Regions from separate parts of the Cedecea davisae genome, predicted to be linked through region 1. Evidence: predicted binding sites of a transcription regulator. Region 1 holds the regulator's gene; the other holds the start of a gene.
The links. The regulator sigma-54, encoded in region 1, starts transcription at its own class of promoters, with help from an activator protein. The targets are predictions, from matches to a motif close to GTTGGCACANNTTTCGCTNT.

Region 1 (5,174 bases):
ATCGGCCTGAATCTTACGGATCGTGACGAACCTGGCGTAACCGTCAATAATAATGATCCCACCTATCAGAGTGAGCTTTCCACAACGGTAGTGTACAACCCGCAGGGCGCGCTGAATTACAAGCTGATAGCCCAGCATGTTGAATATTTTTCGGATACGGGGATTTCCTGGTTCACCAAACCGGTGATGACCCAGTACGATGAAAAGAAGGTCGCCACCTGGGAAATTCACGCCGATCGCGCCAAACTTACCGATGACAAAATGCTCTATTTGTACGGCAACGTGGTGGTAACGGCGCTGACCCCGGAGTCGCAGTTACGCAAAATCACGACAGACAATGCGCAGGTTAACCTCGTCACCCAGGACGTTGCGTCCGACGACCTGGTTACCCTGTACGGTACCAGCTTTAATTCCAGCGGCCTGAAAATGCGCGGCAACTTACGCAGCCAAACTGCACAGCTGATTGAAAAGGTTAAAACCTCTTATGAAATCCAGAATAAACAAACTCAGCCTTAAACTTGTTCTGCTTGGTACGCTCTTTGCCGCACCATGGTCCGCCTGGGCGCTGACCGGTGATACCGAACAGCCGATTCATATTGAATCGGACCAGCAGTCCCTCGATATGCAGGGTAACGTCGTCACCTTCACCGGTAACGTCGTGGTGACTCAGGGCAGTATCAAAATCAACGCCGATAAAGTTGTCGTCACCCGTCCCGGCGGTGAGCAGGGCAAAGAGGTGATCGACGGCTACGGCAACCCGGCAACCTTCTACCAAATGCAGGACAGCGGGAAGCCGGTAAAAGGCCACGCCTCCACCATGCATTATGAGCTGGCCAACGACTTCGTCGTGCTGACCGGTAAAGCTTACCTGGAACAGCTGGACAGCAATATCACCGGCGACAAGATAACTTACCTGGTGAAAGAGCAAAAAATGCAGGCGTTTAGCGATAAAGGCAAGCGAGTCACCACCGTGCTGGTGCCGTCTCAGTTGCAAAACAAAAACGGCCAGCAGCCGGCACAGAAAAAGAGTAACTAATTCGTTATGGCAACTTTAATTGCGAAAAACCTGGCTAAAGCCTACAAGGGCCGCCGCGTGGTCGAAGACGTCAGCCTGACCGTTAAATCAGGCGAAATCGTTGGGCTGCTCGGGCCAAACGGCGCCGGTAAAACCACGACGTTTTATATGGTTGTAGGTATCGTGCCTCGCGATGCGGGCAATATCATCATTGATGATGAAGACATCAGCCTGCTTCCGCTACACGCCCGCGCACGTCGTGGTATCGGCTATCTGCCTCAGGAAGCCTCTATTTTCCGCCGCCTGAGCGTTTTCGATAATCTGATGGCGGTGTTGCAGATTCGCGATGACCTGACCTCAGAGCAGCGCGAAGATCGCGCCAACGAGCTGATGGAAGAGTTCCACATCTCTCATCTGCGCAATAGCCTTGGGCAGTCGCTGTCCGGCGGGGAGCGCCGCCGCGTTGAAATAGCCCGCGCGCTGGCAGCAAACCCAAAATTCATCCTGCTGGATGAACCTTTTGCCGGCGTAGACCCGATCTCCGTAATTGATATCAAACGCATCATCGAGCATCTGCGCGACAGCGGCCTCGGCGTGCTGATTACCGACCATAACGTCCGCGAAACGCTGGCCGTCTGCGAACGCGCCTATATCGTTAGCCAGGGCCACCTGATTGCCCACGGCACGCCGGAAGAAATCCTTGAAGACGAGCAAGTTAAGCGAGTCTATCTGGGCGAAGAGTTCAGACTCTGATAGGGTGGGAAGTCTTACACGACTTATTTGAGGACGTTTGCTCTGAACATGAAGCAAGGTTTGCAATTACGGCTTAGCCAACAACTTGCTATGACGCCCCAGCTACAGCAGGCAATTCGCCTGTTGCAGCTCTCGACGTTAGAGCTTCAGCAAGAACTCCAGCAGGCACTGGACAGCAATCCATTGCTTGAGCAAACCGACCTGCATGATGAAATCGATACTCAGGAAATGCCTGAGAGCGAAGCCATGGACACCCGCGAAGCCCTCGAACAGAAAGATATGCCGGAGGAGCTGCCGCTGGACGCCAGTTGGGATGAGATCTACACCGCAGGAACCCCTTCAGGCACCGGCACCGACTATCTCGACGATGAGCTTCCCGTTTATCAGGGTGAAACAACCCAGTCGCTTCAGGACTACCTGATGTGGCAAGTTGACCTGACGCCCTTCTCCGACACGGACACCGCGATTGCAACTTCGATAGTCGACGCGGTAGACGAAACCGGGTATCTAACCGTCCCGCTGGAAGACATTCTGGAAAGCATGGGCAACGACGAGGTCACGCTCGATGAAGTCGAAGCGGTGCTTAAGCGTATTCAGCGCTTCGATCCGGTAGGGGTGGCGGCGAGAGATTTGCGCGACTGCCTGCTGATCCAACTTTCTCAATTCGCCAAAGAAACGCCCTGGCTGGCTGAAGCTCGCCTGATTGTTAGCGATCATTTAGATCTGCTGGCTAACCACGATTTCCGCGCCTTAATGCGCGTAACAAGAATCAAAGAAGACGTGCTGAAAGAGGCCATGTGCCTGATTCAGTCGCTTGACCCACGCCCCGGCCAGTCCATTCAAACCGGCGAGCCTGAATACGTTATTCCGGACGTGCTGGTGCGTAAGCTACAGTCACGCTGGACCGTAGAGCTTAACTCCGACAGCATTCCCCGTCTCAAAATCAACCAGCAATATGCCGCCATGGGCGGAAATACCCGCAATGACAGCGATTCGCAGTTTATTCGCAGTCACCTGCAGGAAGCGAAGTGGTTGATTAAAAGTCTCGAAAGCCGCAATGATACGCTGTTACGCGTTAGCCGCTGCATTGTGGAGCAGCAGCAGGGCTTTTTTGAGCATGGCGAAGAGCACATGAAGCCGATGGTGCTGGCGGATATTGCCCAGGCGGTAGAGATGCACGAATCGACCATCTCAAGGGTGACGACGCAGAAGTATTTGCACAGCCCGCGCGGCATTTTTGAATTGAAGTATTTCTTCTCCAGCCATGTCAGTACCGAAGGCGGCGGCGAAGCCTCCTCAACGGCAATTCGTGCGCTGGTGAAGAAGTTAATAGCTGCGGAAAACCCCGCCAAACCTCTGAGCGACAGTAAATTAACCTCAATGCTGTCGGATCAGGGTATTATGGTGGCACGCCGCACAGTTGCGAAGTACCGAGAATCTTTATCCATTCCACCGTCAAACCAGCGTAAACAGCTGGTGTGACTTCACCGATAAGGAAGACACTATGCAGCTCAACATTACAGGGCAAAACGTCGAGATAACCGATGCACTGCGTGATTTTTTGAACGCTAAGTTTGCCAAACTGGAGCAGTACTTCGAAAGAATCAACCAGGTCTATATTGTATTAAAGGTGGAAAAAGTAACTCATGCGGCGGATGCTACGCTGCACGTGAACGGTGGAGAACTGCATGCCAGCGCCGAAGGCCAGGACATGTATGCCGCGATTGACGGACTGATTGATAAACTGGCCCGACAGTTAACAAAACACAAAGATAAACTAAAACAGCACTGATAATCCGGGCATCAGATGTGCATACGGTCGGCCCGCTGCCTGTGTAGCGGGCCGTTCGCACAAAAAATGCTTAGGTGAACTTATGATGAACAACGATTCGGCTCTACAACTGAGCAATGTCCTTAACCAGGAATGTACTCGCAGTGGCGTCCACTGCCAGAGTAAAAAACGTGCGCTGGAAATTATCAGCGAACTGGCAGCAAAACAGCTTGGCCTGCCGCCGCAGGTCGTTTTCGAAGCCGTATTAACCCGCGAACGTATGGGCAGTACCGGCATTGGCAACGGCATTGCAATTCCCCACGGCAAGCTTGAGGAAGATACGCTGCGCGCCGTTGGCGTCTTTATCCAGCTGGAAACGCCTATTGCTTTTGATGCTATCGACAACCAGCCGGTGGACTTGCTGTTCGCGCTGCTGGTGCCGGCGGATCAAACCAAGACCCACCTTCATACGCTGTCTCTGGTGGCGAAGCGTCTGGCGGATAAAACCATTTGCCGCCGCCTGCGTTCGGCCAGCAGCGATGAAGAGCTTTACCAGATAATTACTGAAACAGAAGTCGATAACGCCAGCGAAAACGAATAATCGGCACGTTTGATGTACCGGACAGATAAATCGGGGGAATGATTACATGGTGCTGATGATTGTCAGCGGCCGCTCAGGTTCAGGGAAGTCTGTAGCCTTGCGCGCACTGGAAGATATGGGATTCTACTGTGTGGATAACCTGCCGGTTGTTCTGCTGCCGGAGCTGGCAAAAACGCTTGCTGACCGGCAAATTTCCGCCGCGGTCAGCATTGACGTGCGCAACATGCCGGAATCACCGGAGATCTTCGAGCAGGCGATGGACAATCTGCCGGATGCTTTCTCGCCGCAGCTGCTGTTCCTGGACGCCGACCGCAACACCCTGATTCGCCGCTACAGCGATACCCGCCGCCTGCACCCGCTCTCCAGCAAGAATCTTTCGCTGGAAAGCGCTATCGACGAAGAGAGCGACCTGCTCGAACCGTTGAAATCCCGCGCGGACTTGATTATCGACACCTCGGAAATGTCGGTTCACGAGCTGGCTGAAATGCTGCGTACCCGCCTGCTGGGCAAACGGGAGCGCGAGCTGACGATGGTGTTTGAGTCCTTCGGCTTCAAACACGGCATCCCGATTGATGCGGACTATGTGTTTGACGTTCGCTTCCTGCCTAACCCGCACTGGGACCCTAAGCTGCGCCCGATGACCGGCCTCGACAGACCGGTTGCCGCCTTCCTCGACAGGCACACAGAAGTACACAATTTTATCTACCAGACCCGCAGCTATCTTGAGTTATGGTTACCCATGCTGGAAACCAACAACCGTAGCTATCTGACCGTCGCTATCGGCTGTACCGGCGGTAAGCACCGTTCGGTTTATATTGCAGAGCAGCTGGCCGACTACTTCCGTTCGCGCGGCAAGAACGTCCAGTCCCGACACCGCACGCTGGAAAAACGTAAAACATGACCGTAAAGCATACCGTTGAAATCACCAATAAGCTGGGCATGCACGCCCGCCCGGCTATGAAGCTGTTTGAACTGGTGCAAAGCTTTGACGCCGAAGTAATGCTGAGAAATGAAGCAGGAACCGAAGCCGAAGC
Region 2 (5,174 bases), 460 kb from region 1:
ATTTATCAGCAGTCCGTTGGCTTTTACCGCGTGATGGCGATGCCATGAGAGGTTAAACAGCGAGATAAACAGGCCGCAGAACGCCACGGTGACCAGCCAGATGCCGTTGAAGGCGTTAAGCTGAAGGTGCCAGTGCCAGATTTCTGCGTCGCCGCTGAACCCGAGCAGGCCCTGCGCGCCAGCAATCAGCAGCAGTACCGAGCTAATTGCGCCGCCAATTCCGGCAATAAAGCCGCTAACTGGCTTATAAAATGCGCTAACACCGGCCAAAACAGCGCTAATAACAAATCCCAGTAGCGCCCAGTGAATCAATAGAAAAGCATTCATTTTCTCGCCTCTGGCTGGGTAAACAGGGTCAGATCGCCGAGCGAGGCCCCAAGGGTTAGCTCACGTTTACGCTTGCTCGCCTGCGCGATGTCGCTGTTGTCGATAACCCGCAGCGCGCCGGTCGGACAGGTGCGAACGCACGCCGGGCCGCTTTCGTCGAAGCTGCACAGGTCGCATTTCACCGCGATAGCGCGAATGCCGGGAACCCAGTCAAGCAAAGTGCTGACGCGGGCAGGAGCCGGTGGCACAGGCGGGGCTTTCGGGCTGTTGACGTTAGCGGGGATATGCAGCGGGCGGCTGCCGGAGAATTCAATAGCGCCGAACGGGCAGGCAATGCCGCAAAGCTTGCAGCTTACGCACAGGCTTTCATTCAGCTGTACCGCGCCGTCCACCCGGGTAATTGCGTTCACCGGGCAGACCCCGGCGCAGGGCGCATCTTCGCAGTGGTGGCACATCTGCGGTGCGGATTCTGTCGCACTGCGCATAACTTTCAGGCGCGGCATAGACTGCAAACCGTGCAGGCGGTGCGTCTCCGCACAGGCGGCTTCACAGGTGTGGCAGCCGATACATAATTTGGAATCAGCGATTACAAAACGATTCACCAGGACTTCCTCAGGTGACTGTCGTCATTTTTGACGAAAACATGCCGAAAAGCTGTCGTTTCGACAGGCTTCCGACACCCCAGAGCGCATTCACGCCACGGCAGACTGCTGAAGCAGCGCCAGGGAAAGCGGGGTGTTGTCATGCACCGCCTGATAAAGGCTGTCGTACACCGGGCGAATAAGCTCGAGATAATGGTCGAGCACTTTTTCGCGATCGCGGTTGCTGATGAGGTTGTCGATACGGCCATCGTCATCGATAACGGCTTTTGCAATCAGCACCTTATCGCTACCGTCACGCAGGGCGATGGCGTACTCAATGGTGTGGCTGTTAAAGCCTTCGGCCAGGCTGATATGGATGGCGAAGTGGTCAAATAAAAAGAAGCGCAGGCTTTCGTCGGCATTGCAGCCCACGGAGTGGTGCAGCTTCGCTTTCGACAAGGTTATTCCCTGAATCAGGGTGTTACCGTAGTGATGCCACTGCGAAAGTAAGCGCTGATGCTTATCGGCAATATATTCAGCTTTCTCGCTCAGTTCCCAAATGTTCATTCTTTATTCACTCTGTATGTACTTGTTCCTCCGTAAGGCATGTTTCATGCCATGTTTTTAATTAACTGTATTTAAAGGGTTTTATAACTTAATCCTTCGGAATATGTGCGGGAGTGACATGTCATTTCGTCATCTTTGACTTTCAGTGACGGAGGTTTTTACCCTCATCCTAACCCTCTCCCTGGGAGGGAGAGGGAACAAACAAAAGGCCCTCTCCCACGCGAATTCCCCAGGGTAGAGAGGCAAAGAAAAGGCCTGGCACCGTCTTTGCATTACCTCCCCCAGTTAACCCGGAGGCACCATGCACGAAATCACCCTCTGCCAGCGCGCAGTCGAATTAATTGATACCCATGCCCGTCAGAATCATGCCCGCCGCGTCACCGGCGTCTGGCTGGAAGTGGGTGCTTTTTCCTGCGTAGAAATCAGCGCCATGGAGTTCTGTTTTGAACTGGTCTGCCGGGGCACGCTGGCAGAAGGCTGTGAACTCCACATCCAGCAACAGGAAGCGGAATGCTGGTGCTACGACTGCCAGCAACACATCACCCTGCTGACCCAGCGAGTGCGGCTTTGCCCGCTCTGCGACGGCAGCAACCTGCGTATTGTGGCGGACGATGGCGTGCAGATTAAGCGTCTGGAAATTGATCAGGAGGTAGCTCATGTGTAGCACTTGCGGTTGCGGCGAAGGCAACCTGTATATCGAAGGGGATGAACGTAACCCGCATTCAGGATTTCGCAGCGCCCCTTTTTCCCCGGCATCCCGTCCGGTATTACAAATTACCGGCGTAAAATTTGCCCCAACGGCGGACGAGCAGGGCGACCTGCATTACGGCCACGGCGCGGCGGGAACCCATGCGCCCGGCATCACCCAGCGCAAAATGCTGGAAATCGAACTCAACGTGCTGGATAAAAATAACCAGCTGGCGGCCCATAACCGGGAGCAATTCGCCAAACAGAATCAGCTTGTGCTTAACCTCGTCTCAAGCCCCGGCTCCGGCAAAACCACCCTGCTGACCGAAACGCTAAAACGGCTCAATGGCAATGTGCCCTGCGCGGTCATTGAAGGAGACCAGCAGACGGTTAACGATGCGGCGCGCATTCGTGCCACCGGCACCCCGGCAATTCAGGTGAATACCGGCAAGGGCTGCCACCTTGATGCCCAAATGATCCGCGACGCCATGCTGCGCCTGCCGCTGGAGCGGGACGGCGTCTTGTTTATCGAGAATGTAGGTAATCTGGTGTGTCCGGCGAGCTTTGACCTTGGCGAACGCCACAAAGTGGCGGTGCTGTCGGTAACCGAAGGGGAAGATAAGCCGCTGAAGTACCCGCATATGTTTGCCGCCGCCTCGCTGATGCTGCTGAACAAAATCGATCTGCTGCCATACCTGCAATTCGACGTTGAAAAGTGCATGGCTTACGCCCGGGAAGTTAATCCGGACATCAAAATTATTCTGGTTTCCGCCGCCAACGGCGAAGGCATTAACGACTGGCTGGCCTGGCTGGAGGCGGAAAGATGTGCATAGGCATTCCCGGCCAAATCGTTGAGCGCCTGGCGGACGGCAGCGCAAAAGTTGACGTCTGCGGCGTGCAGCGCAATGTCAATCTGGCCCTGGTGGGAGACGCCACCGTCGGGCAATGGGTGCTGGTTCACGTAGGCTTTGCCATGAGCGTTATCGACGAAGCGGAAGCGAGGGACACGTTAGACGCTTTGCAAAACATGTTTGAAGTAGAGCCGGACGTGGGCGCGCTGCTGTACGGCGAGGAGCGTAGCTAATGCGCTATGTGGACGAATATCGCGACCCCGAACGCGTGATGCAGCTGATTGAGACCCTGAAACAGCGCGCACCGCTGCTGGCTAACACCGCTTCACGCCCGCTGCGCATTATGGAAGTCTGCGGCGGCCATACTCACGCTATTTTTAAATTTGGCCTCGACCAACTGCTCCCGGAAAACATTGAGTTTATCCACGGCCCCGGCTGCCCGGTTTGCGTCCTGCCGATGGGCCGCATCGACAGCTGTATCGAAATAGCCAGCCACCCGGAAGTGATTTTCTGCACCTTTGGCGACGCTATGCGCGTGCCGGGTAAAAATGGCTCGCTGATGCAGGCGAAAGCCCGCGGAGCCGACGTGCGGGTAATTTATTCGCCGATGGACGCCCTGACGCTGGCGAGCCAGAACCCGCAGCGCAAAGTGGTGTTTTTCGGCCTCGGATTCGAAACTACTATGCCCGCCACCGCCATCATGTTGCAGCAGGCGAAAGCTCAGGGACTGGAGAACTTTTACTTCTTCTGCCAGCACATCACGCTGATCCCAACTTTACGCAGCCTGCTTTCCGAGCCGGACAACGGTATTGATGCATTCCTCGCTCCCGGCCATGTCAGCATGGTGATTGGTACAGCCGCCTACGATTTTATTGCCTCGCAGCACCAGCGCCCGCTGGTTGTCGCCGGTTTTGAACCTATGGATCTAATGCAGGGCGTGCTGATGCTGGTGGAGCAAAAAATTCGCCAGCACAGCGAGGTGGAAAATCAGTACAAACGCGTGGTGCCCGACGAAGGCAACTTGCTGGCGCAGCGCGCAATTAGCGAAGTCTTCAGCGTGCAGGGCGAGGCCGAATGGCGCGGCCTGGGCGTTATCAGTGAATCCGGCGTGCAGCTTACCCCTGCCTATCGCCAGTTTGATGCCGAAGCCCACTTTAAACCGCTTCCGCAGCAGGTTTATGACGACCCGCAGGCACGCTGCGGCGACGTGCTGACCGGGCGCTGCAAACCGCAGCAATGCCCGCTGTTTGGCAGCGGCTGTAATCCGCAAAACGCCTTCGGCGCGCTGATGGTTTCCTCCGAAGGAGCCTGCGCGGCGTGGTATCAGTATCGTTCGCAGGAGTGTGAAGTATGAAAACCATTGAGCTGGCCCACGGCAGCGGCGGCCAGGCGATGCAGCAGCTGATCGCCGGGTTGTTTATGCGGGAGTTTGCTAACCCGTGGCTGGCAGAGCAGGAAGATCAGGCCCGGCTTCCGCTTGCACAACTGACCGCCAGCGGCGACAGGCTGGCGTTTTCTACAGACAGCTATGTTATCGACCCGCTGTTTTTTCCCGGCGGGGATATCGGCAAGCTGGCCGTTTGCGGAACCGCCAATGATGTGGCTGTAAGTGGAGCCATACCGCGCTGGCTTTCATGCGGTTTTATCCTCGAAGAAGGGCTGCCGCTTGAGACGCTGGAGCGCGTGGTCACCAGCATGGCCGGAGCCGCCCGCGCGGCGAATATTGCCATTGTTACCGGTGACACCAAAGTGGTGCCGCGCGGCGCGGCGGACAAAATTTTCATCAACACGGCAGGGATAGGCGCCATCCCGACATCCGTTAACTGGGGTGCGGCTCAAATAGAAGCCGGGGATGTGCTCATCGTCAGCGGAACGCTGGGCGACCACGGGGCTACGATCCTTAACCTGCGCGAGCAACTGGGAATGGACGGCGATTTACAAAGCGACTGCGCGGTGCTGGCACCAATGATTGCCCCGCTGGTTAACATCCCGGGCGTAAAAGCCCTGCGTGACGCCACCCGCGGTGGAGTGAATGCGGTTCTGCACGAATTTGCCGATACCAGCGGCTATGGTATGGAAATCGTTGAAAATCAGCTTCCGCTAACGCCCGCGGTGCGCGGCGTTTGCGAACTCCTGGGGCTGGATGCCTTAAATTTTGCTA

Region 2: hypA (hydrogenase maturation nickel metallochaperone HypA) is a predicted target of sigma-54. The motif match lies at 1,730-1,749, and genes of this name have one in related genera.

What each region holds. Positions count from the first base shown of each region.
Region 1 covers NZ_CP172054.1:336,035-341,208, reverse strand. The annotation lists gene lptC (LPS export ABC transporter periplasmic protein LptC) at 1-516, shown strand, start outside; gene lptA (lipopolysaccharide ABC transporter substrate-binding protein LptA) at 485-1,036, shown strand; gene lptB (LPS export ABC transporter ATP-binding protein) at 1,043-1,768, shown strand; gene rpoN (RNA polymerase factor sigma-54) at 1,817-3,250, shown strand; gene hpf (ribosome hibernation promoting factor) at 3,273-3,560, shown strand; gene ptsN (PTS IIA-like nitrogen regulatory protein PtsN) at 3,643-4,140, shown strand; gene rapZ (RNase adapter RapZ) at 4,187-5,041, shown strand; gene npr (PTS phosphocarrier protein NPr) at 5,038-5,174, shown strand, end outside.
Region 2 covers NZ_CP172054.1:4,830,927-4,836,100, reverse strand. The annotation lists gene hycC (formate hydrogenlyase subunit 3) at 1-327, opposite strand, end outside; gene ACG1VR_RS23130 (4Fe-4S dicluster domain-containing protein) at 324-929, opposite strand; gene hycA (formate hydrogenlyase regulator HycA) at 1,020-1,475, opposite strand; gene hypA (hydrogenase maturation nickel metallochaperone HypA) at 1,777-2,139, shown strand; gene hypB (hydrogenase nickel incorporation protein HypB) at 2,132-2,995, shown strand; gene ACG1VR_RS23110 (HypC/HybG/HupF family hydrogenase formation chaperone) at 2,986-3,246, shown strand; gene hypD (hydrogenase formation protein HypD) at 3,246-4,367, shown strand; gene hypE (hydrogenase expression/formation protein HypE) at 4,364-5,174, shown strand, end outside.